3 regions of the Vibrio ostreae genome follow, and region 2 is predicted to be linked to each of the others. Evidence: predicted binding sites of a transcription regulator. Region 2 holds the regulator's gene; each other region holds the start of a gene.

Region 1 (11,045 bases), 1.1 Mb from region 2:
GATGCTCTGGTAGTAACGGCGGATGTTCTCCACATAACTCAGTGCTTCGTCCCCGCGCGCATAACCATAACGAGTCTGGGTAAAGTAACGTTTCTGACGCAGTTGCGGCAGGCGATCTTTCACATCCGCCCAGGAATCCGGTGAACCGCCCTGCAGTTTGGTCAGGCGACGCGCGTCCATCATGTGGCCGTAGCCAACGTTGTACGAGGCAAGGGCAAACCAGATTTTCTCATGATCGGGAATTGAATCCGGCACCCGCTCTATCATCCGGCGCAGGTATTCCACCCCGCCACGTACCGACTGTTCCGGATTGAGGCGGTTGGTGACGTCGACACTACGCGCGGTCGGCAGGGTCAGCATCATCATGCCGCGTACCCCGGTCGGTGATTTGGCATTCGGGTTCCAGTGTGATTCCTGATAGGCCAGCGCGGCAATCAGACGCCAGTCGAACTCTTCCGAATATTTCTGGAACAGCGGCATCCATTTCGGCAAGCGGCTATCCAGAGCACGGATAAAGGCACGGGTATCGACATAGTCAAAGCTGCCGATATGACCGATGTATTTCTCTTCCAGAGAGGCCAGACTACCGGACTGTTTCAGGTTACCGAAGAACTCAATCATCATGGCGTACAGGCTTTCGTCATCCGAGCGGCGCATAAACCAGGAAATTGGTTGATCTTCGGTCAGCTCAAATGCCGTCGCAATATCGGGATAGATACGTTGGGACAGTGAAATCTCGACCGAATCGGCCATGGTAAATGGCAGATCCCCCACAGAAACCTGCTTGAGCAGATCATTCACGTCGGCGTTATTATCGACGTGATAGTGAAATTCCGGATAGGTCGCTCTGAGGCTGTTGAGGGTGCTTTCGAAGTGTGAATCATCCACCACACTCAGAATGGGCTGTTCGCCGTTGTTTTCGTACAGTTCGTTCTGTTTTGCCAGCAACTGCTCAATATTACGTGGCCGCCATTCGCCTTTCTTATACACGATCTGTTGCGAAACGTAGTAATAAGCAGGGCCGGCCCGGTAATTTTTCAGCCGTTGCTCGGACTGACTCAAACCGGCGGCGATGATGTCTATCTCACCATTTTTCAGGGCCGGAAACAGGCTCGCCAGGCGGTAAGCCGGTTTCATTTCCAGCTTCACGCCCAGTTCGCGGGCAAACTCACGCGCCAGTTCGTAATCCAGACCAGCCGGACCATCGGGACCGATATAGTAGGAGAGCTGATTGTTGAGGGTCCCGACACGCAATACGCCGCGTTCCAGAATATGGTCGAGCTCACTTTTAGGTTCGGAGTCTATCTGGCAGCCGGAGGCCAGTAAAGTAAAGGCGGCCAGCAATACGATGCGACTCAGTGAGGCGAAGGAAAGCTTGGTCATGAATTCGAAATCTCTTACGTCTAGTGTTGCCTTTATACCAAACCCCATCCACTTGGCAAAGTTTTGCAGGTGATGGCTGGAATTTGCGTCTAACATTTGAGCAAATGAGTGGAAATTCAAATTTAAGAAAAAAAATGACGCAAACGGTTGCTTTTGATGTTACGTCACAAAAAAAAATCCTCTATAATGCGCACGCAAACGACAGATGAAATCGGTATGAGTTCAGTGAAAAATGGCCTAATCTGCTGTTATTTATATGAATTCATTCCAATTACATCTTAATCACTTGCATATAAGAGACCTAAGCACATGAGAATTTTGCGTGGCTCCCCAGCGCTTTCCGAGTTTCGAGTTAACAAACTACTGGAAACTTGTCGTGAACAAAACCTGCCAGTGACCGGCATCTATGCTGAGTTTATGCACTTTGCTGATCTCAAAGCCGATCTCGATGGTGCGGAACTCGAAAAGTTAGAGAAGCTGCTGACTTACGGTCCAACCATTCAAGAACATGAACCGCAGGGATTACTGCTGTTAGTCACCCCTCGTCCGGGTACGATTTCGCCTTGGTCTTCAAAGGCGACCGACATCGCGCAAAACTGTGGTCTGTCTCAGGTGAAGCGTCTTGAGCGTGGCACGGCTTACTACATCGAAAGCGAACAGGCTCTGAGCGAAGAGCAGGTTGCGGCGCTGAAAGCGCTGCTGCATGACCGCATGATGGAAGTGACGTTCAGCGAACTGGAAGCGGCACAGGCGCTGTTTACCGTGGCAGAACCCGCTCCTCACACTGAAGTGGATATTCTGGCGGGTGGCCGTAAAGCTCTGGAAGAGGCGAACGTTGCTCTGGGTCTGGCTCTCGCAGAAGATGAAATTGATTACCTGGTGGAAAACTTCACCAAACTGGGTCGCAATCCAAACGACATCGAACTGATGATGTTTGCTCAGGCTAACTCAGAGCACTGTCGTCACAAGATTTTCAACGCAGACTGGACCATCGATGGTGTTGCGCAGGATAAATCTCTGTTCAAGATGATCAAAAACACCTTTGAAACCACGCCGGATCACGTGCTGTCTGCTTATAAAGACAACGCGGCGGTAATGACAGGTTCTAAAGTCGGTCGTTTCTTCCCGAACCCGGATTCTCGTCAGTATGGCTACCATCACGAAGATGCGCACATCCTGATGAAGGTGGAAACTCACAACCACCCAACCGCGATTTCACCTTGGCCAGGCGCGTCAACCGGCAGCGGTGGCGAAATCCGTGACGAAGGCGCAACCGGTATCGGTGGTAAGCCAAAAGCGGGTCTGGTTGGTTTTACCGTCTCTAACCTGCGTATTCCTGAATTTGTCCAGCCATGGGAAAGCGATTTCGGCAAACCTGGCCGTATCGTCAGCGCGCTGGATATCATGCTGGAAGGCCCTCTGGGTGGCGCGGCATTCAACAACGAATTCGGTCGTCCGAACCTGCTGGGTTACTTCCGTACTTACGAAGAAAAAGTCACTTCTCACGCGGGTGAAGAAATTCGTGGTTACCACAAGCCAATTATGATTGCCGGCGGTATGGGTAACATCCGTGACGAGCACGTGCAGAAGAAAGAGATCCCGGTCGGCGCTAAGCTGATTGTACTGGGTGGCCCGGCGATGAACATAGGCCTGGGTGGCGGTGCCGCTTCTTCTATGGCGTCTGGTCAGTCGGCTGAAGATCTGGATTTCGCTTCGGTACAGCGTGAAAACCCGGAGATGGAACGCCGTTGTCAGGAAGTGATCGACCGCTGCTGGCAGTTGGGCGATGCCAACCCAATCGCGTTTATCCACGATGTGGGCGCGGGCGGTATCTCGAACGCATTGCCTGAGCTGGTGGATGACGGTAACCGCGGCGGTAAATTCCAGCTGCGTGACGTACCAAACGATGAACCGGGCATGAGCCCGCTGGAAATCTGGTGTAACGAATCGCAAGAGCGTTATGTTCTGGCGGTAGCGGCAGAAAACATGGCCCAGTTCGACGCGATTTGTAAGCGTGAACGTGCACCTTACGCCGTTGTGGGCGAAGCGACTGAAGAGCGTCACCTGACGCTGGAAGACAGCCACTTCGATAACACGCCAATCGATATGCCAATGGATATCCTGCTTGGTAAGGCGCCGAAGATGCACCGCGAAGCGACGACACTGAAAGTCAACAGCCCGGCGCTGGATCGCAACGGCATCGAACTGAATGATGCGCTAGAGCGCGTACTGCGTCTGCCAGCTGTCGCTGAAAAAACCTTCCTGATCACCATTGGTGACCGTACCGTAACGGGTCTGGTTGCGCGTGACCAGATGGTTGGTCCTTGGCAGGTGCCAGTGGCGAACTGTGCGGTAACAGCAGCGAGCTACGATACTTACCACGGCGAAGCGATGTCGATGGGTGAGCGTACTCCGGTTGCTCTGCTTGACTTCGGCGCGTCAGCGCGTCTGGCAGTCGGTGAGTCTCTGACTAACATCGCGGCGACCGATATCGGCGATATCAAACACATTAAACTGTCCGCAAACTGGATGTCTCCGGCCGGTCACCCGGGTGAAGATGCGGGTCTGTACGAAGCAGTGAAAGCAGTCGGCGAAGAGCTGTGTCCTGCGCTGGGCCTGACCATTCCGGTGGGTAAAGACTCAATGTCGATGAAGACCAAGTGGGAAGAGAACGGCGAAAGCAAAGAAGTGACTTCGCCACTGTCACTGGTTATCACTGCATTTGGCCGTGTTGAAGATGTACGCAAGACAGTGACACCTCAACTGCGCACTGACCAGGGCGATACGTCTCTGGTACTGGTTGACCTGGGTAACGGTCAGAACCGTCTGGGTGCAACCGCACTGACTCAGGTTTACAAGCAGCTGGGCGACAAGCCTGCTGACGTTGACAACGCACAGCAGCTGAAAGGCTTCTTTGATGCGATGCAGACTCTGGTTCGCGCAGACAAGCTGGTGGCTTACCACGATAAAGGTGACGGCGGTCTGCTGGTGACTCTGGCGGAAATGGCGTTTGCCGGCCACTGTGGTGTGCAGGCCGATATCGCAGCACTGGGCGACGACGCTCTGGCGGCGCTGTTTAACGAAGAGCTGGGTGCTGTGGTTCAGGTTAAGAACGCTGAACTGGACGCTGTACTGGCAACGCTGGCAGACAATGGTCTGGCACAGTGTTCACACGTTATCGGTTCGGTACAAGCGTCAGACCGCTTTGTGGTGGCTTCTGGTGCAGACGTACTGCTGGATCGCTCGCGTACCGAACTGCGTACTATCTGGGCAGAAACCACGCATAAGATGCAGGCGATGCGCGATAACCCGGCATGTGCTGATCAGGAATTTGTTGCTAAGCAAGACAACACTGACCCGGGTCTGAACGTGGCACTGAGCTTCGATGTCAACCAGGATGTGGCAGCGCCTTACATTGCGAAAGGGGCTAAGCCTAAGATGGCAATTCTGCGCGAGCAGGGCGTAAACTCACACGTTGAAATGGCCGCGGCGTTTGACCGTGCCGGTTTCGATGCGGTCGATGTTCACATGAGCGACATCCTGACTGGTCAGGCGGCACTGGACGAGTACCAGGGTCTGGTTGCTTGTGGCGGCTTCTCATACGGTGACGTACTGGGTGCCGGTGAAGGTTGGGCCAAGTCAGTGTTGTTTAATGCTCAGGCACGTGAACAGTTCCAGCAGTTCTTCAACCGTCAGGACACTTTCTCTCTGGGTGTGTGTAACGGCTGTCAGATGCTGTCTAACCTGAAAGAGCTGATCCCGGGCGCTGACCTGTGGCCACGTTTCGTGCGTAACGAATCTGAGCGTTTTGAAGCTCGCTTCAGCCTGGTTGAAGTACAGAAATCGGATTCTGTATTCTTCGATGGCATGGCGGGATCTCGTATGCCTATCGCAGTATCGCACGGTGAAGGTCGTGTTGAAGTGCGCGATGAAGCACACCTGAATGCGCTTGAACAGTCTGGTACGGTAGCGGTGCGCTTCGTGGACAACTTCGGTAACCCGACGCAGCAGTACCCGAACAACCCGAACGGCTCGCCAAACGCGATTACCGGCCTGACAACAGCAGACGGCCGTGTGACCATCATGATGCCGCACCCGGAACGTGTATTCCGTACCGTAGCGAACTCATGGCACCCGGACAGCTGGGGTGAAAACGGCGCCTGGATGCGTATGTTCCAGAACGCGCGTAAGAACCTGGGTTAATCCCTGTCTGTGCAGGCAAACGCCTGACGGATTGATGAAAAGCGCAGACTTCGGTCTGCGCTTTTTTATTGTCATTGTGAAACCCAAACCGCCGTATGAGCAGGCGGTTTGCTACGGTTTTGCGTTTACGGTCGGTTGGTTTTTGCGACATATTTGGTTAACGAGCATAAAAAAGCGGCCGTGGCCGGCCGCTGATTGTGAGTGTCGGGTGGTTGATAAAGCGCTGTTGTTAACGGAACTGGCCCGCTTCAGGCAGGTAATCAAAGCCGGCGCTTGCCAGACGAGCTTCCAGCGCCGCGCGATCGATATCAAAATACGCCACCAGTTGGTCCAGATCGCCGGAGAAATCATCGCGCAGTTTCATGTTGACAATGCTCATCAGCATGACAGGATCCATGGTTTCGAAATTGGCCAGGTTCATGTTAGTCCTCAAAGTCTGAAATCAGTAAGTTCGCCGCTGCAAAGGCCGCGTTCTCGCGCGTTGCCAGTGGCAGGGAGGTATCTGCCGCCACGTCGTTCAACGCCCGTACCGCGCAGGAAATGGCTTTTGGCACATAAGCCTGATCGCCACTGCCAATCTGGGCATAGAGCTCTCGCACCAGGTCACAACAGGTATACACTTGCATGGTTTTGCCCTCTAAATGGTATCTGTTCTCAATATACACAGAGCCGGGTATGAAGACAAAACCTGAGGTTTGTTCTGGCGCAAGGCTTAGGTGAAAGTGGTGGTTTATTCACCACTGACCTGCTGATTCAGGCGTGCGACCAGTTCGTCGTCAAGGCGCAGCTGTTTGGCCAGCTCATCCAGATAGGCTTTTTCCATAAAATTCTGTTCATCGGCCACTAGCAGAGAGGCAAGGTAGATCTCGGAGGCCTGGGCCGGTGTCTGGGCCAGCAGAGCGATTTCGGCCGGATCGAGCGGTTTTTTCAGCTCTTGATCAATCAGCTGCGCCACACCGGCATCGGCGCCGAGTTCAGTGACGGCCTGGTTGATCTTGTCCATTTCGGCGTTATCAACATGCCCGTCGGCTTTGGCGGCCGCAATCATGGCTTTGACGATCAAGAGCTCATGGCGCGGGTTGTTTTCATCGAAACTGTCTGCCGGCGGAGCGGAAGCGGGCTGATTGGCCTGCCAGTCGTTATACACTTTATAGGCCAGGGCTCCGAGTGCGGCCGCCCCACCGACTTTGAGCGCAGTTTTACCCATCTTCTTGCTCTTTTTCGAGCCCATCAGTACACCAAGCAGACCGCCGCCGAGTGCACCAGCACCAAAGGTGGCGAGCTGGCTTTTATTTTGCGTCGCGGCTTTAGCCTGCTGTGTGCCTTTGCGCACCAGATCAGAATTGAGTGCCTGATTAAGTAGTGATTTCAGATCCATTCCTGTTCTCCTTGCTTGTCTCAGGGCTGGCATTAACTCACCAGATTGCGGATTAGTGTAAGACAGGCAAGATGAATGGCAGATTAATGGGCATAAAAAAAAGCTGCCCACAGGCAGCTTTTCCGTCATCGATGTTGCCATCAACCGTCTGGTGTTAGGCCAGTTTCGCTTTGATGTGCTCGATGATTTGTTCCATCGCAACCGGAGATTTCTCACCGCTGCGACGATTTTTGTATTCGAAGTTGCCTTCGTCCATGCTGCGATCGCCGATGATCACTGTGTGTGGTATGCCGATCAGTTCCATATCAGAGAACATCACGCCCGGACGCTCTTTACGGTCATCAAACAATACTTCAATGCCAGCTGCAGTCAGCTCAGCGTACAGTTTCTCAGCCGCTTCCTGAACACGCTCAGACTTGTGCATGTTCATTGGCACGATAGCAACCTGGAATGGCGCAATCGCATCCGGCCAGATGATGCCGTATTTGTCGTTGTTCTGCTCGATAGCTGCAGCGACCACACGTGATACACCGATACCGTAACAGCCCATTTCCAGAGTCACAGCTTTGCCGTCAGGACCCAGCACGTTACAGTTCATTTTCTCTGAATAGTTGGTGCCAAGCTGGAAGATGTGACCTACTTCGATACCGCGTTTCAGCTGGATGGTCCCCTTACCACATGGGCTTGGATCACCTTCTACCACGTTACGCAGGTCTTCTACACGACCCAGTTCTACGTCACGACCCCAGTTAATACCGAAGTAGTGTTTACCGTCGATGTTGGCACCACCGGCGAAGTCACTCATCACAGCCACGCTGCGGTCAACGATGCATGGCAGTTTCAGGCCAACCGGACCCAGTGAGCCAGGACCTGCGCCAACCAGGGCACGGATCTCTTCTTCGGTCGCCATTTCCAGCGGCGCAGCCACTTCTGGCAGATTTTCCGCTTTGATTTCGTTCAGCTCATGGTCACCACGAACCAGAAGGGCAACGATTGGCGCATCAACAACATCGGATGCTTTGAAGAACAGCGTCTTGATGGTTTTTTCGATTGGCAGACCGTGCTGGTTCACCAGCTCCGCGATGGTTTTTGCGTTCGGGGTGTCAACCAGAGTCATTTCCAAAGTGGGTGCATCCGCCGCATCCGCAGGCGCCAGCGCTTCAGCTTTTTCCAGGTTCGCTGCGTAGTCAGATTCGGTTGAGAACGCAATCAGGTCTTCGCCGCTTTCTGCCAGTACGTGGAACTCTTGAGAGCCGTTACCACCGATAGCACCACTGTCTGCCAGCACAGGACGGTAGTCCAGGCCCATACGGTCAAATGCTTTGCAGTACGCATCGTGCATGGCATCGTACGTTTTTTGCAGGCCGTCTTTGTCGATGTCGAAGCTGTACGCGTCCATCATCGAAAACTCACGTGCACGCATGACACCAAAACGCGGGCGACGTTCGTCACGGAATTTAGTCTGGATCTGATACAGGTTGAGTGGCAGTTGCTTGTAAGAGTTGACTTCGTTACGCACCAGACTGGTGATCACTTCTTCTGCAGTCGGGCTCAGGACAAACGGACGCTCGTGTCGGTCAGTAAAGCGCAGTAGCTCAGGACCCATTTTTTCGCTGCGTCCTGTCTCTTCCCAAAGTTCAAACGGCTGAACAACGGGCATCAAAGTTTCGATTGCACCTGCATTATCGATTTCTTGACGAACGATGTTTTCTACTTTACGCATTACGCGCAGACCGGTAGGTAGCCAGGTGTACAGACCTGAAGCTAGCTTACGGATCATGCCCGCACGTAGCATGAGCTGGTGGCTCACAACTTCTGCGTCGTTTGGAGTCTCCTTCAGCGTAGAAAGAAGATATTTACTGGTACGCATTTATGTATCCGTTTATCAAAAGTTGATGGGATCACCGCTCGTGTCATTCACTCTGCTGCCGCTATCGCTGGCGCAGTATTGGTAAGTGCTGACCGGTGATAAATTTATTTAGCCGCTAATAATATCAGCCAAATGCTCTCGTCAAAAGCGTTCTATTGCGGTGACGGTCACTAAGTTGTCATTGACGATGAATTTTACGTTCATATCGTACAAATTCACCGCGTACTCTTTGTTGTCTGGCTTGTTTTTCTTGTACGCCGGACGTGGATCCTGGCTCAGCACTTCTTCGATCACGGCCTGTTTGCTTGTGGCGTCGGGCAGGCCAACCAGGCAGGCAGCGGCAGCGGGCGCAAACTGTACTTCGGCTCGTTCAGGTTCAGCATCGGCATAACCGCCGGTAGCATCGCTGATCGCATCCGAGTAGGGGATGTAGGGTTTGATGTCGATGATCGGGGTGCCATCGACCAGATCGACACTGCCGAGATCGAGATAGATCTGCTCGTCCTGTTTGCTGACGCCGCGCAGTTCGACCGCCGACATACCAATGCCGTTGGGGCGGAAGGTGGAACGTGAGGCCAGCACGCCAATCCGCTCATTGCCGCCAAGGCGCGGCGGGCGTACGGTCGGCTTCCAGCCAGCTGCCAGATTCTGGTCAAACAGAAACAGCAGCCATAAATGGCTGAACTGCTCGATGCCGCGTACCGCTTCCTGGCAGTTAATCTCACCAGTTAAGCGGGCACGTGCAGTGGCGCTGGGCACCAGGCGTGGCTGACGTGGAACGGCAAACTTCTCTTTATACGGGCTTTCTATAATCGCTATCGGTTCAATCGAATGCATGGCAGGAGTCAAAGTAGAGAACATGGCGGCAAAATAACACATTTTGGCCGACAAAGCGCTGTCGGGCGCGCGCTCAGTCATCTGCGCTCAATCGCGTCATTTATCGTGGTTGGATGCAATAGTACTTGCAAAGCGGCGCAATCGGATTATTATTTGTTTATGTTATAACATAACAATTGTTGTTATTGATTCAGATTCATTTAATCAACCTCTGCCCGGTGATGAATGCTGATACAGCCATTAAGAACCGTGCAGTAACGAACAGGAATTATCGATGAAAGTGCTCAGCTCGCTGAAAAGCGCCAAACAACGTCACCCGGACTGCCAGATCGTTAAACGTCGCGGACGCCTGTATGTGATTTGTAAAACCAATCCGAGATTTAAAGCGGTGCAGCGCTAGCAGACAAAGGCGGACTGATCAGCGCTGACAACCGCTGCTTACTCCGGGCGGTGTTGAGCGCTCACTAAAAAACCTGCGACAGACGCAGGTTTTTTGCTGCCGGGAACCGCGTTTCGATCAGCGCTTGGCTTTGGCGAGAATGCGGTCCAGATGATTGGCAAATTCACGTCGCTCAGTCTGGGAAAGAGCGGCCGGGCCGCCGGTCTGAATACCGCTGGCGCGCATGGTATCCATAAAGTCACGGATATTGAGGCGTGCTTTGATGGTTTCCAGGGTGTACAACTCGCCACGCGGACTCAGTGCCTGGCCACCTTTGCTGATCACTTCATCGGCGAGCGGAATATCGGCGGTAATCACCAGATCGCCGCTCTCGACTCTTTGCACGATTTCGTTGTCGGCGACATCGAAACCACTGGCGACCTGCAGGCTGCGGATATTGTCGCGCTTGGGCAGCGGAATTTGGTGGTTGGCGACAAAAGTACATTCAATGCCAGTGCGTTCCGCGGCGCGAAACAGGGTTTCACGAATCACTTTCGGACAGGCGTCCGCATCCACCCATAGTTTCATCATTCTTCACCCGCCAGCTTCTGCTCCAGGGCCTGCAGGCGCGAGGTCAGGTCGGCGACTTGCTGCTCAAGCTGCGTGATACGATCCGTTTCGCTCGCGACCGGTGCGGCCACTTCGACTTTCGGTACCCGGTTGGCACTCTTCCAGCTTTTTATGGTAGTGATCAGCGCCGGCATAGGAACCGGGGTGGAGAGACGGGATTTAACCAGAGCGACAGTGGGCTCTTTTCCTTCTTGCTGCAGGCTGGTCAGAATAGCTTCCAGCTCCTGTGATACATCTTTTGTGAGCATGATTTGTCCTTATGCTTGAGTTAGCCCGATCATACTGCGAATTCCCCACGAGCAAAAGAGGGAGGGGCTTGTGCGAGATCGCTTACAAACAGTGTAGGATATTGGATTTTTCAGCAG
Region 2 (11,045 bases):
CGCACCGTCACAGTGAATTATACCAGATACCTGATTGCGGTCATGTGTGTAACGTTGAGCAACCTGAGCACTTCAACCAGGTTTCAATTGGTTTTATTCAGCAGCATGTTGCTGTTTCGCCGAGCATCACCAGATCGCTTGTGCAGAGCTGACCGTGGTTGCTCTCGCTACTCTTGGTCAGCTTTTCCGCACTGCCAGCAGAGGGCAAATTGCGCGTCATTCATTTCACCACAATAGTGACAACGCCATGCCGCCGTTTTGCTGTCGGCAGCCGGACGTGTGTATTCTTCAATCAGTGCTTGGGCCTGTGCCAGCTGTTCAGGATGAAAGAGCCAGATATACGGAGCAGTATCATCATTGAGCGGCAATTCGCCGCGCAGGCCAAACAATCCTTCACCTCGTACATCACAGATTATTCCTGCTTGCTTGAGTAATTCGCATAATAAGTGTGCGTCGGTTGGGTTAGCGGCAATGAATATTTTCATAGACTGAGCATCCGGTTAAGTGGCATCGGAGCGACGATGGGGAAGCTTATTGAGCAGCCACTTCATTAGCAATGGGAATACCCCCAATAGTGCAAAAGCCAGCAGCACGGAAGGCGAGACGATACCTGCCAGTGAGTCAATTTGGGCAAGCTGAGTGCCGGCATTCAGATACACCGCAGTGCCAGGCAGCATTCCTAATTGGCTTACCCAATAATAACGGGTGGCTTTGATGGATGTCAGCCCCATAAGTAAGTTAATCAGAAAAAACGGAAACACCGGGATCAGGCGCAAGGAGAACAGGTAAAAGGCGCCATCACGATCCATACCGCGGTTGATGGTTTCCAACTTGGCCCCAAATCGCTTTTGCACCCATTCACGCAGCAGAAACCGACTGCTGAGAAAAGCCAGTGTGGCACCCAGGGTACTGGCAAATGAGACCAGCAGCAGGCTTAACCAAAAACCAAACAGCGCGGCCCCCAGTAGTGTGACAACCGCTGCGCCCGGAATAGATAATGCTGTGATCACCAGATAGCTGAAGAAATAGAGAGCGGCGGCTGAAATTAAATGGCTCTGAATATACTCATTGAGTAATGATTGCTGTAACTTCGCATTCTCCAGAGTCAGGGAAGGGCCCAATACAATACTGGCTGTTAAGATAATCCCGATAAGCAGAATTCCCCAAACCCACTTGCGACTCATATGTGCTCCTGATGGTGATAACCTGAAAGATAAATAGCGATGTTTTGCTAGATAATTAGTGAGACAGGTTTTATCGTGTTTTTCTTTCACCATAAACCAAATTTCACCCAACAACAAAAAAAGCACCCGCATTTGCGAGTGCTTTATTAAGTGAAGTTGCTCTGATTTTTAAGGGATTAAGACAAACGTTGTAACAACTCGTCGCGACGTGCCTGAGGGATTACTGACCAGTGCTTGCCCTCTATCGCGCCTTCCAGTGCCCACAGAAGTTCCAAACCGACATCTGAAGTATGTGACTGTCTAACTGCTTTGTAAGCTTCTACGGCGCCTTTTTCCTGCAAGTCTTCAACGCTTTGAATGCCGGCTTTTTTCAGCATTCGTTCTGTCGCTAATCGCAGGTTAGGTAAGTCTTTTAAACGATCTGGTTTTGCCTGGGCTTGTGTTTCCCGTTCTGCTTTTGCAACGGCAAGTGCAGCTTTAGCATCTTCCAGAATACGTCCGGTGTCTGACCAACAGTCTTCCGGTAACGCAAAATATTTGGTTACGACCGGGAAACCCCGCTTCTTATAAACATAGGGTTCGAAACCTTGTTGCTTAAATTTTGCAGTTGAAGCGTCGTCGGCACGTATGTGTAATTTATCATTAACTACTAATGCGAACATGGTGTCATCGACAAAAATGCCGAATCCGCCGAACATTGAACGAGATTTAACGCGTCCTAATTGTTCGAATAGCCGCATTGAATCTTTAAGTATTGGTTTATCCATGCTTTAAGTCTCGGTGTATTAATTAATACGCCACCAAAATCAGGTCCGAGAGAGTAGCAAAAGAATGCAGTATGTGTGTCAGTAGGGAGTCAACTTCGTAATTAATGCATTTTTGCCATCGGTAACCCCGCTACCTACCAGAAACTGGTTCAGGCCGGAGGCTTTGCGTCCCACCTTTTCAGATGGTTTGCCCTGTGCGTGACATCTCCTTTTTATCAAAGGATGATTAAATCATTGAATGAGTATCACATTTACAGTCTGCAAATGTGATACTCATTCTAAAGTTTATATTTAACGGGTGCAACAAAATTAACACAACTAACGCGTGCTCATATGGGATGCGATGCGTATTTTCGATAAAACCCTTATTTTGTCAAGTGTTTTACCGTATCACGTACTACTATTTCCGGATGCATCTCGAATACACGGCGCTCGTGTTCTTTATCCTTGATGCGCTCCAGCAGGATCTCAAATGCGTTTTTACCCACGCGACGTTTTGGCTGGTGGATAGTCGTCAGCGGTGGTGAGAAATATTCGGCTAATTCGATGTTGTCGTAACCAATCACAGACATATCATCCGGTACACGTACACCGCGTTGTTGCAGACGGCTGATCAGACCCAAAGCCATGGTGTCATTGAAACAGAACACGGCAGTTGGACGCTTATCCATGGCAATCAACTTGTCTGCCGCCAGTACAGCGGTATCACATTCGAAGTTACCTTCCAGGATCCAGTCTTCACATACCGGCAGATTGGCTTCAGCCATCGCACGACGGAAGCCCGCAATACGTTCCTGACAAGCCGCTTTGACAAAATGGCCGCTCAGACAGGCTATATCCTGATGTCCATGGTCAATCAGATATTTTGTCGCGAGGTAACCCCCTTCTTCTGAGTTGTCCATGATTTTATCGGCCTGAGAAGTTTCCGGGCCCCAGTCCATGATCACTTTCGGAATGTCTTTATGTGCTTCAAGCATTTCCAGCAGTTCTTCGGTCAGATCCGAACACATCACCAGCATGCCATCAACACGCTTTTCTGCCAGCATGCGGATGTAGTCACGTTGCTTTTCATAGATGCCGCCGGTGTTACATAAAATCAGCGTGTAACCCTGCCGGTAGCAGTAACTTTCTACGCCATCGATCACTTCTGAGAAAAACAGGTTGGTTGACTGGGTTACCAGCATACCGATCGTACGGGTGGTGTTGCATTTTAAGCTGCGAGCTACGGCACTTGGTGCATAATTCAGCTCTTTTACCGCTTCCATCACTTTTTCTTGTGTAGCTTCTGCAACGAAACGGGTTTTGTTAATTACGTGAGATACGGTTGTTGTTGAAACGCCGGCCAGGCGAGCAACGTCTTTAATCGTAGCCATAGGTTTGTCCTGTCGATGACTGCCGATGCAACAATATTGTGTCATGAACGGTATACGTCATGATGGATGTTGCCCGTTGAGCAGTATATCCCGCCGTTCGGGGGAAGCCATGCTCAGGTTCAGCAGCGGTTAGGCTTTTACACAAAGTGAAGCCTATAAGTAGTAAAAACACAAAAACCGCCCTTAAACAGCGGTTTGCATCTTAACGTTGTATTTTATCGTTTGCGGCCAAGATTCTAGACTGCAACGCTCTAAGTCGCAACGAAATTCATCGGATGAGTCTAAATTATCATCACTAAATCGGACCGGTTAGGTCACCTAAAGCGCTATAAAAGCCTGTTACTCGTTGGTGAGATAGGCTAAGTCGAGTTTTAATAACGCAACCAGCAGGTCAGTGACGGCCGCGTAAAATCCGAAGGTGTCATGCTCACGGCACCGCTGGGCAAATTGTGGCACCCAATTGATTAAACTGTTCTCGATAAAAATGGCCTGTTCAGCGAATGCCTGCTCCATATGGACCGGTTTCTCCAGCTCATTGCTGCGCATGATCATATGACCGAGAAAGTCGAGTTCCACCGCGATGTGATCGGCAGGTTGCGTCGGTGAGGGATTAGCAATGCCGGCGGCTTTCATCAGCTGCGCCATTTCTGACGCAGCTGTGTCATGGCCGGGAGTGGATGTGTTGTTGTAATGAGAAGCGCAGGGGATAGGCGCTTGAGGTTGGATCCCCTGAAACAAACGGCAAAAATCGGCGGCGAGCTCAAATTGCGCGTCCTGTCTTTCCAGTAATCGGTTAAGGGCGTTGATGATGTTGCGGACGGCGGGCTTGAGTTCGTCATTTTCACCTAATCCGGAAAGGAAACCACGAATCTGCGGAGAATGATATTGGGCCAGCTCTTTGGCGCTCAGTTCCTGGTTGAATAAACTGGATAACCACCAATAGAGTTCGGCGCGTTGATCATTGAAAGCTTTCAGTTCTTGCATGTCTTGCATGGTCAGACTCCGGCTGCGTGTACTTGTAGTAAGTCTAATCAATAATCATCAATAGTAATAATGCGTTAAGTGAAAAAACGGTTAAACAAAATAGGTTTTGTTGTTTGTGGGGAGAAGCCATTGCTGTCAGAGCTTGTCTTGAATCAATAAAGGCGTGGATTTTTGCCGTGAATGCTAGAATTGCCATTGGCAATATTTAAAATTGGTTGCATCGTTTTTATGGGTCCAATTATGCCATGAGCAATCATATTCTTGTTGTTATTGACGATGATGTGACACGTAATACCCTGGTTGGTTATTTTGACAAAGAAGGATATCGGGTTTCACAGGCAAGTGATGCTGCGGGATTACGGGCGATATTCACACAACATCATGTGGACATTTTGATCCTGGATATTAATGTATCCGATGAGGATGGTCTGCTGCTGACCAGAGAGCTGCGCGGGGAATCAACCGCCGGTATTATTTTGCTGACTGGCCGTGTCGACAGTATCGACCGGATTATCGGCTTAGAGATGGGCGCTGACGACTGTATTACGCATCCGATAGCCTTGCGTGAGCTTTTAGCCAGAGTTAAAAATCTGCTGTGGCGGGTCTCTTTGATGGCTGGAGATATGGTCTCTGAAAGTGTGCTCCCGCCTGGAACGATTTCCTTTGGGGACTGGCGTTTTGATATAGCCCGGCGCGCGCTCTTCCATGATGACAAGCCGGTGCGACTGACCAAGGCCGAGTATGAGCTGCTGGTCGCTTTGACTTCTTGTCCGAATCAGGTGCTCAGCCGGGAGAAAATTCTTAATCTGCTCAGTCATCGGGTGGATATGCCAAATGACCGAACGATCGATGTTCTGATTCGTCGTTTACGCGCCAAAATAGAGTTTGACCCCAAGAACCCGCAAATTTTTGTCACAGTGCATGGCGAGGGCTACATGTTTGCCGGTGACTAATTTCGCCGGTGACTAATACTTTTGTCAGTGGTTAACACTAAGGTGAGGCGTGATGTAACCAGCCTGTCAGTAGGAGTCATTCACTAGTGAGTAAAAAGACCAGCCTGAAGCTGGTCTTTTTATTGTATCTGCCATTATTCCAGTGTGGTTTCAGAACCTTGTAGCGGAGCGGTTTGCTGATGTCCCGCTACCCAGTCCCGCAGAGATTGCCAGATAAGCCCCATACTTTCGTACCAAAAGCGTTCAGTCTGCTCGAGATAGAGTGCTTTGGGCGTGTACTTGTCCCATGGCTGGGTAATATTGCTCTGTGCCAGATAATTAGTCGGTGCAGGGATCGGTTGCAGACCGGCAGAGTGAAACTCGTTCAGCGCCCGCTGCATATGACTGGCGGACGTCACCAGAACCAGGGTTCTCTGCTGCACAAACGCCGCAGCCTGACGTGCCTCCTCCCAGGTATCCTTGGCGGTTTCCAGCAAGATGATATCTGATTTAGGGACGCCAAGCGCTAACGCTACACGAGCCAGCATGCGCGCATGACTGAACTCACTGCCGCCTGCATAACCAGACAGTATCAACTTAGAGCCGGGATACATCCGCATCACCCGAATCCCCTCACTCAGGCGCATTAATGCCGCCCGGCTCAGTTCGGATGTCGGCGGAATCTGGTCATCAACCACATGGCCATTACCCAGCACCATGATGTAGTCAACGGTGCCATCCACCGGTAAAAAAGCCGTGTACTGACGCTCGAGCGGCATCAGCAAACGACTGGAGACCGGCTGAAAAGAGATCAGAAAAATACCGGACAGGGAGAACAGTACAACAAGGCATCCGGTTTTGCGTTTGGCCGTGAACATGATCAGCATCAGGCCCACAAAACCAATCAGCAGCAATGCCGGAAGTGGCATCATTAAAGAAGAAACAATTTTTTTCAGCTCAAACATAAACAAATAGTCCGAAAAAACAGCACTTGATAATAAAAAGGGCTAAAAGCCTCTTTATTCCTGCCATTCCTATGACAGAATAGCAGCACGATTTATTATCATAACGCATGCTACAGTGACAGAAGATCGCAATTTCGACGATATTGCCCACAAATTTGCAAAAAACATATACGGTTCTGACAAAGGCGAGATTCGCCAAGTCATTGTTTGGGAAGATTTACTCCAACTGTTAACGCATTTTGATGGAATAAGCAAACCTTTGCACGTTTTAGATGCAGGAGGCGGTCTTGCTCAGATGTCTCAAAAACTGGCCCGCCTGGGCCATCGCGTTACCTTGTGTGATCTGTCTTCTGAAATGCTGCAACTGGCAGAGAAGGATATTGCAAATAACGGGTTGCTTGAGCAGTATCGCTTGGTTCATTCACCGGTACAGTCAGTACAGGAACATTTATCAGAACCGGTGGATATTGCCATGTTCCACGCTGTGATGGAATGGTTGGCTGATCCAAAAGCTGCACTGGACAACCTGCTCGCTCAGGTAAGACCGGGTGGCATGGTCTCGGTGATGTTTTACAACTATCATGGCCTGGTCTACAAAAACGCCGTGTGTGGCAATATTCCGCATGTCCTTGATGGCATGCCACATCGTAAAAGATTTAAACTGCAACCGCAGCAAGGGCTTATCCCGATCGATGTTTATCAGTGGATAGAAGCGGCCGGATTTGAGATCTGCGGTAAGTCAGGCATTCGCTGTTTTAGTGATTACATCGGTAACATGAAAAACATGGGCGAATACCAATATGAGGATGTGCTGGCCCTGGAGCAGAAATTTTGCCGTCAGGAGCCGTACCTCTCATTAGGCCGATACATCCATGTATGGGCCCAGAAAAAACAATAACAGGAATAACAATGAGTGAGTTAACTCAGAACGCTGCGGAGCAGCCAATCGACGAATTGGTCAGTTGGGTCAAGCAGAACGATTTCTCATTGAACCTGAGCACCGAACGGTTGGCGTTTCTTATCGCCATTTCGGTGTTAAGCAACGAACGGTTCGATGAAGAGCTAGGTGAAGGCGAGTTGCATGATGCGTTTGTGATTGTGACCCGCATGTTCGAAGACACGGGCGAAGCGTCTGCTTTTCGGGCCAACAACGCGATTAATGAGCTGGTAAAACAGCGTTTGATCAGTCGCTTTACCAGTGAAGTCACCGATGGTGCCAGTATCTACCGTCTGTCTCCGCTGGCCGTCGGCATCACCGACTATTATGTTCGCCACCGCGAATTCTCCAAGCTGAAACTGTCGATTCAGCTCTCGATGGTGGCTGACGAAATGGCGAAAGCGGTGGAGTCTGCGCAGCAGGGCGGCACGCCGGGTCACTGGAAGAAAAACGTCTACGGAGTGCTGAAATACTCGGTAGGCGAAATTTTCGATCGTATCGACCTTAACCAGCGTGTCATGGATGAGCAGCAGCAGTCCGTCAAACAACAGATAGCTGAGCTGCTCAATAAAGACTGGCGCGATGCGATTATCAACTGTGAATCTCTGCTGTCGGAGACCTCGTCCACACTGCGAGAACTGCAAGACACCTTGCAGGCGGCGGGCGATGAATTACAGACCCAGATCCTGGATATTCAGGAAATTGTCTATGGCGATGAGGAACTGGACTTTATCGGAGAAACCCTGTTTGGGTTGCAGATGAAGCTCGACCGGATCACCAGTTGGGGCCAGCAGGCGATTGACCTGTGGATTGGCTACGACCGCCATGTGCATAAATTTATCCGTACAGCCATCGATATGGACCAGAACCGGGCCTTCAGCCAGCGTCTGCGTCAGTCGGTGAATGATTACTTCGATCAACCATGGTATCTCACTTACGCCGAAGCGGAGCGCCTCAGTGATCTGCGCGATGAGGCTCTGGTGCTGCGTGACGAAGAAGTGACGGGTCATGTGCCGGTCGAAGTAGAATATGAAGAATTCCAACAGGTCAATGATGAGCTGGCAGAGCGCATCGGCGAAATGCTGAAAGGTCATAAAGAGCAGGGCATGCCGATTGATCTTGGCAGCGTGTTGCGTGATTACCTCGCCGCTCACCCGAGAACTCATCATTTTGATTTAGCACGAATTGTGGTCGACCAGGCGGTACGTCTCGGTTACTCAGGCTCGGATTATCGGGCAATTCAGCCAGACTGGCAGGCGATCAACGAATTTGGTGCAAAGGTACAAGCAAATGTCATCGACCGATATTAATGAATACATGCCAGAAAATCTGGCCAAAGCGATCGCGAACCCTCTGTTCCCGGCGCTGGACAGCCTGCTGCGTGCCGGCCGTCATATTTCCAGTGACGACATGGATAACCATGCCCTGTTGTCCGACTTTGAGCCGGAACTGGCTCAGTTTTATCAGCGTTATAACACCGAACTGGTGCGTGCGCCGGAAGGCTTCTTTTATCTGCGTCCACGTTCAACCTCACTGATTAGCCGCAGTGTGCTGTCTGAGCTGGACATGCTGGTAGGTAAAGTGTTGTGTTTCCTGTACCTCAGCCCGGAGCGTCTGGCTCACGAGGGCATCTTCACCAATCAGGAGCTGTATGAAGAGCTGCTGGCGTTAGCGGATGAGAAGAAGCTGATGAAGTTGGTCACCAACCGTGCCAACGGCTCTGATTTGGATAAAGAAAAACTGTTTGAAAAAGTGCGTACCTCGCTGCGACGTTTACGTCGCCTCGGTATGCTGATCAATATTGGCGATACCGGTAAATTCCGCATTTCAGAAGCGGTATTCCGCTTTGGTGCTGATGTCCGTGTTGGCGATGACATGCGGGATGCACAGCTGCGTCTGATTCGTGATGGCGAGGCGGTCGTGCATAGCCAAGAGCCGAATCAGCAAAGCCTGCTGGATAACGATGATTTATTGGATTCACAAGATGATGAGCAATCAGAGCGGGAAGGTGATGCATGATTGAACGTGGTAAATATCAATCACTGACCATGGTCAACTGGAACGGCTTCTTTGCCCGTACGTTTGACATCGATAATCTGGTCACCACTTTGTCCGGCGGTAACGGTGCGGGTAAATCGACCACCATGGCCGCGTTTATTACGGCGTTGATCCCGGACCAGACCCTGCTTCATTTCCGTAACACCACAGAAGCGGGCAGCTCCCAGGCCTCACGTGATAAAGGTTTGTACGGTAAATTGCAGCCGGGTGCCTGTTATGCCGCGCTGGATGTAGTGAACTCACGTAATCAGCGCGTACTGTTTGCGGTTAAGCTGCAACAAGTCGCCGGCCGTGATAAAAAAGTCGATATCAAACCATTTTTGATTCAGGGCCTGCCAAGTCATGTTAAGCCGACCGATGTCCTGGTTGAAAGCGTGTCAGACAACCATGCCCGCGTGCGTCAGATCAATGAAGTTAAAGACGCCGTTACGGCGATTGAAGGCGCGCACTTTAAGTCATTTGCTTCGATAGTCGATTACCATAACCAGATGTTCGAACTGGGTGTGGTACCGAAGAAACTGCGTAACAGCAGTGACCGTTCAAAATTTTACCGCCTGATTGAAGCCTCTTTGTACGGCGGTATCTCCAGTGCGATTACCCGCTCGCTGCGAGATTACCTGCTGCCACAAAATGGCGGGGTGAAAAAAGCGTTCCAGGACATGGAATCCGCGCTGCGTGAAAACCGAATGACGCTGGAAGCGATCAAAACCACTCAGGCGGATCGTGATCTGTTCAAACATCTGATCACTGAATCGACCAACTATGTGGCTGCCGACTACATGCGCCATGCTAACGATCGTCGTCAGAAAATGGATCAAGCCCTGGCGCTGCGTGGCGAACTGTTCAGCGCCCGTGAAACCTTGATTGAGCAGAACAGCCTGCTTAATCGGGTGCATGAAGAGCTGGAACTGCTGGTGGAAACGGAAGCGACCCTGGAGCAGGACTATCAGGGGGCTTCCGATCACCTGCAACTGGTGCAGAATGCACTGCGCCAGCAAGAGAAAATTGCCCGCTATCAGGATGATCTTGAAGAGCTTAATATTCGTCTCGAAGAGCAGATGATGGTGGTTGAGGAAGCGCAGGAGCGCGTCCTGACAGTGGAAGAGCAGGCGTTGATTGCTGAAGAAGAAGTCGATAGCCTGAAAACGCAACTGGCTGACTACCAGCAGGCACTGGATGTTCAGCAAACCCGCGCTCTGCAATATCAGCAAGCGGTGACCGCACTGGAGAGAGCACGCACGCTGCTCGATGATCAGCATCTGAGTGCCGACACGGCTCAGTCGTTGGTTTCCGGACTCAAAGCTGAGCAGGAGAGCCGTACGACTGAACTGCTGGCGCTGAAACACAAGTTGGATATGTCATCCGCAGCAGCGGCCCAGTTTGATAAAGCTTATGCTCTGGTGAAAAGCGTGCTGGGCGAAGTCGCGCGCGGTGACGCGGCCGATAAAGCCAAAGCCCTCGTCCGTCAGGCGACGGATGCCAAGCAGGTGGTACAGAACGAACACCAGTGGTACTCGCAGCAGCGTGACCTGGAACGCCGCATCGAGCAGCAGAATGTGGTTCGCCATCTGGCAGAAAGCTATCAGTCGCAGCATCAGGTAACTCTGAGTGATGAGATGACGGTTGAGCAAGAGCAGGAACGCCATGCGGCGTTGCTGGAAAGTGTTGAAGCCTCATACGAAGAGCTGCGTGAGAAACGCAGTGAGCAACGCCGACTGGAACAGGATTACCAGGCTGAGATTAGCCGTCTGGAATCCATTGCACCGGCCTGGATTAAAGCCAGCGATGCGCTGGAAACGCTGCGTGAGCAGAGTGATGCTGAACTGGCTGACAGCCAGTCAGTGA
Region 3 (11,045 bases), 1.2 Mb from region 2:
GCAGTAAAGGCCAGCAAGATAGCGCCCTGCCGCTGCCAGTAGCGGATACGCTCAAACAGCAGCTGCTCGCCCAGTTACCGTTTACTCCGACCAATGCCCAGGCCCGGGTGGTGAGCGAGATCGAAGCCGATCTGGCTAAACCCCACCCGATGATGCGCCTGGTGCAGGGCGATGTCGGCTCAGGCAAAACCCTGGTTGCGGCTCTGGCTGCGGTGCGGGCGATTGAGCACGGCTGTCAGGTCGCTCTGATGGCCCCGACCGAGCTGCTGGCCGAGCAGCACGCGCTCAACTTTGCCAACTGGTTTGAAAGTATGGGCATCAAAGTCGGCTGGCTGGCGGGCAAACTGAAAGGTAAAGCCAAACAGGCCGAGCTGGAGCGCATAGCCAGCGGTGAAGTCAAAATGGTAGTAGGTACTCACGCCCTGTTTCAGGAACACGTGGTGTTCGATAATCTGGCTCTGGTGATCATCGATGAGCAGCACCGTTTTGGCGTCCACCAGCGCCTCGAACTGCGCGAAAAAGGCGCCCGTCAGGGCAGCTATCCACATCAGCTGATCATGACGGCTACCCCGATTCCGCGTACCCTGGCCATGACCGCCTACGCCGACCTGGAAACCTCGATTATCGACGAACTGCCACCCGGCCGCACGCCGATTCAGACCGTCGCCATTCCCGATACCAAGCGCGATGACATCATCGAACGGGTGCGCCATGCCTGCCTGACCGAAGGCAAGCAGGCCTACTGGGTATGTACCCTGATTGACGAGTCGGAAGTGCTGGAAGCCCAGGCTGCAGCGGATACCGCCGAAGATCTGCAGCGCAAGCTGCCAGACGTCAAAATCGGCCTGGTGCACGGGCGGATGAAACCGGCCGAGAAACAGGCGGTGATGCAGGCATTCAAAGACAACCAGCTCCATTTGCTGGTTGCGACCACTGTGATTGAAGTCGGGGTGGATGTACCGAACTCCAGCCTGATGATCATTGAAAATCCGGAGCGGCTGGGCCTGGCTCAGTTGCATCAATTACGCGGCCGGGTTGGACGCGGCTCTGTCGCCAGCCACTGTGTGCTGCTCTATCACGCTCCGCTCTCCAAGACCGCGCAAAAGCGCCTCGCCGTGCTGCGTGAAAGTAATGACGGTTTTATCATTGCCCAGCGCGATCTGGAAATTCGTGGTCCGGGTGAACTGCTCGGTACCAAGCAGACCGGCATGGCCGATTTCAAAATTGCCGATCTGGTTCGCGATCAGCGCCTTATTCCTGAAGTTCAGCGCATTGCGCGCCACATTCACGACCAATACCCCGAGCACGCCAGTGCGATTATTGAGCGCTGGCTCGGCGAGCGCGACGTCTACGCCAAAGCATAAGTCAAAGCATAAACAGCGCCGAACAGGCGCCGTTTGAGCGAGAACAACGGCTCTTCCCACTCCTACAGCAATCGTTTGCTTTCATGGTCAAACGTTTTATAATCGCCGCCCAAAACGAGTAAACGCAAACGTTTACCTTTATACCCGGTGCGCCAAGCGGCTCGGCCGCCATTGGCGTAGCGGGTAGAACTCCAGAACCGGACCTGATTAACAGCAATCACAGAGATGTTCCGTGTTCCGCTTTACGTGCCCATTCAGCGCATACACAAAGTGCATTTACAATTTAGGAAACTGCCATGACAACCCAACACGCTGCGCGTCCATCCGAGCTGGTTTATCAGCTCAATGATCGCCCACCTTTACCGCATACGATTTTTGCCGCCCTGCAACACCTGCTGGCCATGTTCGTTGCCGTGATCACGCCATCACTGATCATCTGCCAGTCTCTCGGCGTACCTGCCGATCAGACCAACACCATCATCAGCATGTCGCTGTTTGCGTCCGGCTTATCCTCTTTTATCCAAATTCGTACCTTTGGTCCGATTGGTTCCGGCTTGCTGTCCATTCAGGGCACCAGTTTTAACTTTTTAGGTCCGATTATCGGGGCCGGTCTGGCACTTAAAGCCGGCGGTGCTGATGTACCGACCATGATGGCGGCGATTTTCGGCACCATTTTGCTGGCATCGTTTGCCGAAATTCTGCTGTCGCGGGTGCTGGAATACGCGCAGCGTATTATTACTCCGCTGGTATCGGGCATTGTGGTCACCCTGATTGGCCTGACCCTGGTTCAGGTTGGCCTGGTTTCGATGGGTGGCGGCTATGCGGCGCTGGGCGACGGCACCTTCGGCAGCCTCGACAAACTCGCTCTGGCGGGCACGGTCCTGGCGATTATTGTCCTGCTTAACCGCGCGCGTAACCCGTATTTGCGCGTAGCATCAATCGTAATTGCCATGCTGGTCGGCTACATCATGGCCTACCTGATGGGCATGGTGGATACCAGCAAACTGAGCGCTACCCAGTTGGTTGCCCTGCCTATCCCGATGCAGTACGGCCTGAGCTTTGACTGGTCCCTGTTTATCCCGCTGGTACTGATTTTCCTCATCACTGCGCTCGAAGCGATTGGTGATATTACCGCCACCTCGGAAGTGTCCGGTGAACCGGTCAAAGGTCCTGTCTACATGAAACGGATTAAAGGCGGCGTGCTGGCCGACGGCATCAACTCGGCACTGGCGGCGGTATTTAACAGCTTCCCGAACTCCACCTTCAGCCAGAATAACGGTATTATCATGCTGACTGGTGTCGCCAGCCGCTACGTGGGTTACTTTATTTCCGCGATGCTGGTGTTGCTGGGCCTGTTCCCTGGTGTTGCCAGCTTTGTCCAGCTGATCCCGGAGCCGGTGCTGGGCGGTGCGACCATCGTAATGTTCGGTACTATTGCCGCGGCAGGCGTACGTATCATCTCGCGCGTTGATCTCGACCGCCGCGCAATTCTCATTATGGCGCTCTCTTTTTCTATGGGCCTTGGCATCGCACAAAAGCCGGAGATCCTGCAGTTTATGCCGGAATTCATTAAGAGTATTTTCTCATCAGGCGTTGCCGCCGGCGGTATCACGGCCATCCTGCTCAACCTGCTGCTGCCAGACCATAAACAAGCGGAACAAAGCGCAGCGCAGGTTAGCGACTGATCCGCGCCAGTCTGCCAGCACAACCTGGCGGATACGCTTCACCGCCCTTGCGGTAACGGGTTACCCATAAAAGAGGCTCGCCATATGGCGAGCCTCTTTTATGGCTTTGCAGTTAAGCTGGCGCTCAGCGCGTCGGGAAACTGATCTGGGCCTTGAGGCCACCCTCGCTGCGGTTATTGACCGCCACCGCTCCGGCGTGCTGGCTGACAATCCTTTTCACGATAGCCAGCCCCAGCCCGGTACCTTCACTGCCGCGCGCCGTATCGCCGCGGGTAAAGGGTTCAAATAGCTTATTGACCTGGGATGAATCTATACCCGGACCGTTGTCTTCGACACACACCCAGGCCATTTTCTTATCGGCCGTCAGACCGGTACTGACCTTAACCCAGCCATTACCGTAACGCAGCGCATTCACCACCAGATTACTCACCGCACGCTTGATCGCAATCGGATTACCGACCGCATCTTCCATGCTCTGGTGCAGGTCAGTTTCAATATGCACCGCATAACCGCCTTCCGAGGTCGCGACATCATTGGCAATCGCATTGAGATCGACCGCTTCAAAGCTGTCGCGATTGACCGGTTTCAGGTAATCCATAAACTGACTGATGATCTCGTTACACTCTTCGGTGTCACTGATGATGCTTTCCGCCAGATAACTCTCTTCCGGCGACATCATTTCGGTCGCAAGACGAATCCGGGTCAGCGGCGTACGCAGGTCATGACTGATACCGGCCATCAGCAGTGCCCGGTCCTCCTCCAATGCCTGAATGCCTTTCGACATCTGATTAAAGGCCCGGGTTACCGAACGAATTTCACTGGCCCCTTTTTCCTGCAGCGGCGGTGGAATCGCCCCGCGTCCGACCGATTTGGCCGCTTTTTCGAGCGCAATCAGCGGTCGGTTCTGCAAACGGATAAACAGCCAGCCACCCAGCACAATCAGCACCGCCATAATGATGCTGTTACGAAACAGCGGCGCAAAATCTTCTTCCTGCAGTTCTGAGAGCGGGATCCGCAGCACCTGACCAGGCAGCATATCGATCTTCATCCACAGCACATAGCTGTCTTCTCCCGCGCCCATACGCACTTCGGTCGGCGAACCGAGCTGCTCACTCATCTCTTCACTCATCAAATCAATCGCGACGGAGTGATGATACGGCTCGGCCTGCGGACTGTTTTCAGCATAGATACTGACCCCGAGCTGTTCCAGCACACGGCGGCGCAACGGTGCGTCCATGACCAGACCGTTTTCATCCATGTGCATCGAATCATCGAGCATCAGACTGATTTCATGACTGAGAATTTTATTGAACTGCTGCAGACTAGGCATCAGCGCATAGTTAAACAGGGCGTAATAGGAGTAGACCTGGCTTGCGACCAGCAGGGTAAAAAACAGCACAATGGTCTGGCTAAATGAACTGCGAATGCGCATGGGATACCTTTCAATGCAGGACAATCAGTGCCAGACAGGCTGGCACTGAAACGGAGATCGGATTAACTGGCTTCCTTACCGTCCGGCACAAACACATAACCCAGCCCCCATACGGTCTGAATGTAGCGCGGTTTGCTCGGATCGACTTCCAGCATACGACGCAGACGGGAAATCTGCACATCGATGGAGCGTTCCATGGCCGAATACTCGCGACCGCGGGCCATATTCATCAGTTTGTCGCGCGACAGCGGTTCACGGGCATTAGTCACCAGCGCTTTCAGCACGGCAAATTCACCTGAGGTCAACGGCATCGCTTCCTGACCGCGGAACATTTCGCGCGTGCCGAGATTAAGGCGAAACTCACCGAACTCCACAATCTTGTCATCGGCACTCGGCGCTCCGGGCGCTTCGGTTACCTGGCGGCGCAGCACCGCTTTGATACGGGCCAGCAGCTCACGCGGATTAAACGGTTTAGGCAGATAATCATCGGCCCCGACTTCCAGACCGACGATTCGGTCGATCTCGTCACCTTTGGCGGTCAGCATCAGGATAGGGATCATGTTGTTGGCATTACGCAGACGGCGGCAAATCGACAAACCATCTTCACCCGGCAACATCAGATCCAATACCATTAAATGGAAGGTTTCACGGGTCAGCAGGCGATCCATCTGCTCACTATTGGCCACGCTGCGTACCTGGAACCCTTGCTCCGAGAGATAGCGTTCGAGCAGGGCTCTCAAGCGGGCATCATCATCCACGACTAATATTTTATGATTTTCTTGCATCTGTCCTGTCCCACGAATAAGTGTCTGCTTCTTAAAGCGAAAGAAGCGAGTAAAATGTAACACTGTTGCGCATGATAGGGCTCAAAGAATTGTTAACGTTTATTACTAACTTAAGCCCTGTCAGCCAAGGTGGCTAAGTCATCATACCAACCAGGCAGCGCTGTGTGATGTTGCTTTTATCATAGCCCACTCCTCATCTCTAAGCTGCGACCTGACGCAGAGACAAAAAAAAGCCAACCGCAGGGTTGGCTTATGTGGATGACAGTGACCGGCTCAGGCGAGAACTTACAGTTCGCGCACCAGTTTAGCAATCGCGTCCCAGTCACCCTTATCCATCAGATCGCTCGGTACCATCCAGGTGCCGCCGCACGCCACTACCGCTTTAATCGCCAGGTATTCCTGCACATTACCAGGATTGACGCCGCCGGTTGGCATAAATTGCACCGGATACACGGCGCTCAGTGCTTTCAGCATCGCCGTGCCGCCTGACGGTTCAGCCGGGAAGAACTTCACGGTTTTCAGGCCCAGCTCCATCGCCTGCTCAACCAGGCTCGGGTTATTCACGCCAGGTACAATCGCAATGCCGCGTTGCTGACAGTATTTGACTGTGGTCGGGTTAAGGCCCGGGCTGACAATAAAGTCTGCGCCCGCTGCAATTGCCTGATCCACCTGCTCAGTAGTCAGCACGGTACCGGCCCCGATCAGCAGATCAGGATAAGCTTCTCGCATCAGACGAATCGATTCCTGTGCCGCGTCAGTACGGAAGGTGACTTCAGCACACGGCAGGCCATTTTCAACCAGCACTTTAGCCAGAGGCACAGCCTGGTCGGCGTGGTTAATCGCAATTACCGGAACAATTTTGATTTGTTGCAGTTGTTGTTCAAGAGTCATTATCAGTCAGCCTTATAAAATTACGCTCAGACCCGCGGCGATAACAAAAGCGATCGTCCCCAGCAGCGTTTCCATTACAGTCCAGGTTTTCAGGGTCGTTTTCTCATCCATCTCAAGCAGACGAGAAACCAGCCAGAAACCGGAGTCATTAAAGTGAGACAGTACCGTGGCACCACCGGCAATCGCAATCACGATAAAACAGTGATCCAGGGCAGTCAGTCCGGTGGTCTGGGCGACAATCGGTGCCATCAGTGCTGCGGTAGTGGTCAGTGCGACGGTTGCAGAGCCTTGCGCCACGCGCAGACAGGTCGAAATCACGAACGCGGCCACAATCACCGGCATACCGGTATGCGCCAGCACATCCGCCAGTGCCTGGCCGATACCGCTTGAGCGCAGTACACCACCAAACATACCGCCGGCACCCGTGACCAGGATCACCGCACAGATCGGCGCCAGAGAATCAGTACACAGTTTTTCCAGTTTATGCTTACCGTACTTACCGGTAAATACCGCCAGACACACCAGCAGAGTGATCAGCAGTGCAATCGGGGTTTTACCCAGCATACGCAGAAATTCCACCACTGGCTGCTGGCCATCGACCACACCGGCAACAGACAGAGTATTGAGACCAGTATCGAGGAAAATCAGAATCACCGGCAGCAGCAGAATCAGCAGCACGGTAGAAAACTTCGGCAGATCCTGCTTGTCTTTGAACATCACTTCGGTGTTCATAAACGCTTTCGGCAGGGAAATCACATACTTGTTACCGGCATAGATACTGAACAGATAAGCACCGAAATACCAGGTCGGAATCGCAATCAGCAAACCGACCAGCAGCAGCAGACCTAAATCTGCGCCCAGCAGATCGGAAGCGGCCACCGGGCCCGGATGCGGCGGTACAAACGCATGCATCACAGCAAACGCCCCCGCGACCGGGAACGCGTATTTGATCGGCGAACCGCCCAGACGCTTAGCCACGCTGAACAAAATCGGCATCATCACGATAAGACCGGCATCGAAAAAGATTGGAAAACCAAACATCAGCGATGCCACACCAAGCGCCATTGGCGCACGGTGCTCGCCGAAGCGGCTAATCAGGGTGTCCGCCAACACTTTCGCGCCACCGGTCACCTCAAGAATTTTACCTATCATGGCACCCAGGCCAACTAACAGGGCCACTGAGGCTAACGTGCCGCCCAGTCCAGACAGCATAGTCGGCACGACTTTATCGCTCGGCATACCCGTTGCCAGCGCAGTACCGAAACTCACCAACGTCAGCGAGGCAAAAGCGTGCACCTTCAATTTCATGATCAAAACCAGCAGTGCAGCAATAGCGGCGGCAGCGATAAGCAACAGCTGGGTAGGGTCTGGGCTCTGTGCTAATTGTTCCATTTTGTTCACCTTTATCAAGGATTGGATGTTTGTGTATTAGTTCACAATTTCAAAAGTTACGGGTAACATGTTACCGATAACACCACTAAGATAAAGTCAATTCTTACGGCAGATTTTAAAATTGAGATCTCGCTCAGATCTCGCGATTAAGGAGTCAGTATGACGGGTAGCAGTATTATCGTTATGGGCGTGAGTGGTTGCGGAAAAAGCACCATCGGTGCCAAGATTGCCCAACGTCTCAACGCCAAATTCATTGATGGCGATGACCTTCATCCCCGCGCCAACATTGAAAAAATGCGCCGCGGTGAACCACTGGATGATAACGATCGCGCGCCTTGGCTTGAGCGTATCCGCGATGCAGCATTCAGCCTGGAAAACAAGAGCGAACGCGGTGTCATCGTCTGCTCTGCGCTGAAAAAAAGTTACCGTGATCAGATTCGTGACGGCAACCAAAGCGTCACTTTTGTTTTTCTTGATGGTGATAAATCTCTGATCATCAAGCGTATGCAGGCTCGTCAAGGTCACTTTATGAAAACTCATATGATTGACAGCCAGTTTGCGGCGCTACAGCGCCCAGATAACAGTGAAACCGACGTACTGAACATCTCGATTGCTGACGATATCGATGTCGTGGTTGAGCACGCCGTGCATGCGCTGTACCAGCAGGAGGCAACGGCATGACCCATCCGCATATTCAGCAGGTGACCGACAACATTCGCTCACGCAGTGCCGAGCTGCGGGCACGCTTTCTGGCCAAAACAGCCCAGCAGCACGCCAGCGGCAAAGGCAAAGCCAGCCTGTCATGTGGTAATCTGGCTCATGCGATTGCGGCGTCCTGTCAGAGTGAGAAATCAAACATTCTCGATCTGACCCGTGCCAACCTGGCCATCATCACCGCCTACAATGACATGCTCAGTGCGCATCAGGTCTACAAAGATTATCCGGATCAAATCAAAGCCGCCCTGGCCCCGGTTGGCCATACTGCCCAGATTGCCGGTGGTGTCCCTGCGATGTGCGACGGCGTGACTCAGGGGCAACCGGGTATGGACATGTCACTGTTTTCCCGTGACTTGATCGCTCAGGCGACCGCGATGTCGCTCAGCCATAACATGTTTGACGGCACCCTGCTGCTCGGTATCTGTGACAAGATTGCCCCGGGCCAGCTGATGGGCGCGCTGGCTTATGCGCACCTTCCGACCGCATTTATCCCGGCCGGGCCAATGGCGACCGGGATCAGCAACGAAGAAAAAGTCGATGTGCGCCAGAAATACGCCGCCGGTGAAGTCGGCCGCGATGCGCTGCTGCAAATGGAGTGTAATTCTTACCACTCACCGGGTACCTGTACCTTCTACGGAACCGCCAACACCAACCAACTGGTGTTTGAGGCGATGGGACTGATGCTGCCGGGCTCGGCTTTTGTGCATCCGGACAGCCCGCTGCGCACTGCGCTGACTGAGTATGCCGCCAAAGCGATCGCTGCCATGGCGCCGGGCACTCCGGCCTACCGACCGCTGAGCGAAGTGGTCACGGCAGAAAGCCTGGTTAACGGACTGGTTGCCCTGCTCGCCTCCGGCGGCAGCAGTAACCACACCATTCATCTGGTCGCGCTGGCGCGGGCTGCCGGTCTGATCCTGACCTGGCAGGATATCAGTGACCTGTCTGACGTGGTACCTCTGCTGACCAACGTTTATCCGAACGGCACGGCCGATATCAACGAGTTCGAAGCGGCCGGCGGCGTCCCTATGCTGTTGTCCCGCCTGGATGAACGCGCTCTGTTACACCGCAGTGTCACCCCGGCTATCGGTGATTTTTCCCTGCAGCTCCAACGCCCGCAGCTCGCTGACGGTGAACTGGTATGGCAGCCATGTGGTGACACCCTCAACCCGGCCGTCATTGCCGCCAAGCAGACCTGCTATCAGACCAGCGGTGGTATTAAGGTGCTGAAAGGCAATCTGGGTCAGAGTGTCATTAAAATTTCCGCGGTCAAAGCTGAGCATCATCTGATTGAAGCACCAGCGAAAGTCTTCAACTCGCAGCATGCGGTAGAAGCCGCCTATCAACGCGGTGAGCTGAATCAGGATTGTGTGGTCGTGGTACGCTACAGTGGCCCGGCAGCCAATGGGATGCCGGAGCTGCACAAACTGATGCCGATCCTCGGCAACGTGCAAAAAGCCGGTTTCAAAGTCGCCCTGGTGACCGACGGCCGCCTGTCCGGCGCCTCGGGTAAGATCCCGGCCGCGATTCATATGTCGCCGGAAGCTCTGCGGGGCGGCATGATTGGCCTGGTAGAAGACGGGGATATTTTGCGGCTGGATGCCCAAAATGGCGAACTGACCTGTCTGGCTGACCTCAGCCAGCGCAGCGCCACAGTTCCAGCCAGTGAAGCCGATCAGCACGACTGGGGACGCGAACTGTTTGCTCTGGCGCGCCAGCAGGTCACCGCTGCCGATCAGGGCGCAACCTTTCTGTTTCCAGCGCTGTAAACAGCCTTAAAACCGGCCTGTACGGGCTGACCTGGTCAGCCCGTGCTATTACAGACTGTCTCCGATCGTCAGGCGGTAGCCCAGATCGTAGACTTTCTGCTCCGCTTCCTCTCCGGCCAGCGCCGCTAAGAGTAATTCTGCACTTTTCTTGCCAATCGCAAAACGCGGCGTCTCCACACTGGTCAGCTTAGGAATAATCGCCTGGCCGATATCCAACGCATTGTAGCCGACCACCGCAATCTGTTTCGGTACCTCAATGCCTTTATGGGCGCAGTACATCATGGCCCCAATCGCCACGTCATCGTTAGTACAGAAAATCGCATCGAGCTGCGGACATTGCGCCAGCGCTTTTTCCAGCAACACTCCACCTATGGTGAAACTGGAGTGTTCACCGGTTGAAATCTGTTGTGGCTCCAGACCGGCATCACGCATCGCACGCTCGTAGCCCTGCATCCGTAACCGGGTCCGGGTATCCAGCCGGGCGCCGAGATAGACAATATTTTTCCGCCCGCGCGCCAGCATCTCCTGCACCACTTCATACGATGTCTGCTCATGATCCAGCCCCACAGCCATATCAATCGGGCAGGCCGGGATCTCCATGGTTTCCACCACAGGCACCGCGGCTGATCTCAGCATCTGCAGGGTGCGTTCCGTATGGTTGGTTTCGGTCAGGATCAGGCCATCGACGCGATACGACAGTAACGCCGCAATTTTTTCTTCTTCTTCCTTCGAGCTGTAACCGGTGTGGGCTATCAGGGTGTCATAGCCGGCCTGCTTGGTCACAGACTCAATCCCCTGCACTAAATGAGCGAACACCTGATTCGACAACGAGGGCAGAATAATACCGATAGCACGGCTGGAGGATTTGGACAAAATCGCCGGTACCCGATTCTGAATATAACCCAGCTCTTCAATTACAGCGGCGATTTTTTGCTGGGTTTTCTGGGCTACCGAGCCCGGGTCACGCAAATAACGCGACACCGTCATTTTGGTAATCCCCACCTGGTCAGCAA

Evidence for each region. The regulator PurR, encoded in region 2, represses purine synthesis genes. The targets are predictions, from matches to a motif close to TNANGNAAACGTTTNCNTNA.
Region 1: purL (phosphoribosylformylglycinamidine synthase) is a predicted target of PurR. The motif match lies at 1,519-1,538, and genes of this name have one in related genera.
Region 3: KNV97_RS19775 (uracil-xanthine permease family protein) is a predicted target of PurR. The motif match lies at 1,485-1,504, and genes of this name have one in related genera.

What each region holds. Positions count from the first base shown of each region.
Region 1 covers NZ_CP076643.1:1,863,882-1,874,926, reverse strand. The annotation lists partial or broken gene mltF (membrane-bound lytic murein transglycosylase MltF) at 1-1,383, opposite strand, end outside; gene purL (phosphoribosylformylglycinamidine synthase) at 1,693-5,586, shown strand; gene KNV97_RS14655 (DUF4250 domain-containing protein) at 5,816-6,007, opposite strand; gene KNV97_RS14650 (YaeP family protein) at 6,009-6,212, opposite strand; gene KNV97_RS14645 (tellurite resistance TerB family protein) at 6,317-6,964, opposite strand; gene KNV97_RS14640 (proline--tRNA ligase) at 7,119-8,834, opposite strand; gene tsaA (tRNA (N6-threonylcarbamoyladenosine(37)-N6)-methyltransferase TrmO) at 8,976-9,671, opposite strand; gene ykgO (type B 50S ribosomal protein L36) at 9,946-10,071, shown strand; gene KNV97_RS14625 (YaiI/YqxD family protein) at 10,189-10,638, opposite strand; gene KNV97_RS14620 (hypothetical protein) at 10,638-10,928, opposite strand.
Region 2 covers NZ_CP076643.1:738,920-749,964, forward strand. The annotation lists gene KNV97_RS09515 (alpha/beta fold hydrolase) at 1-152, shown strand, start outside; gene KNV97_RS09520 (putative signal transducing protein) at 168-485, opposite strand; gene KNV97_RS09525 (TVP38/TMEM64 family protein) at 501-1,184, opposite strand; gene KNV97_RS09530 (TfoX/Sxy family DNA transformation protein) at 1,361-1,951, opposite strand; cyclic di-GMP riboswitch class I at 2,069-2,153, opposite strand; gene purR (HTH-type transcriptional repressor PurR) at 2,317-3,324, opposite strand; gene torD (molecular chaperone TorD) at 3,664-4,308, opposite strand; gene torR (two-component system response regulator TorR) at 4,554-5,261, shown strand; gene elyC (envelope biogenesis factor ElyC) at 5,396-6,205, opposite strand; gene cmoM (tRNA uridine 5-oxyacetic acid(34) methyltransferase CmoM) at 6,321-7,103, shown strand; gene mukF (chromosome partition protein MukF) at 7,115-8,452, shown strand; gene mukE (chromosome partition protein MukE) at 8,433-9,161, shown strand; gene mukB (chromosome partition protein MukB) at 9,158-11,045, shown strand, end outside.
Region 3 covers NZ_CP076643.1:2,950,618-2,961,662, reverse strand. The annotation lists gene recG (ATP-dependent DNA helicase RecG) at 1-1,364, shown strand, start outside; gene KNV97_RS19775 (uracil-xanthine permease family protein) at 1,661-3,049, shown strand; gene envZ (two-component system sensor histidine kinase EnvZ) at 3,174-4,481, opposite strand; gene ompR (osmolarity response regulator transcription factor OmpR) at 4,544-5,266, opposite strand; gene KNV97_RS19760 (bifunctional 4-hydroxy-2-oxoglutarate aldolase/2-dehydro-3-deoxy-phosphogluconate aldolase) at 5,552-6,157, opposite strand; gene KNV97_RS19755 (GntP family permease) at 6,170-7,549, opposite strand; gene KNV97_RS19750 (gluconokinase) at 7,709-8,230, shown strand; gene edd (phosphogluconate dehydratase) at 8,227-10,032, shown strand; gene KNV97_RS19740 (LacI family DNA-binding transcriptional regulator) at 10,081-11,045, opposite strand, start outside.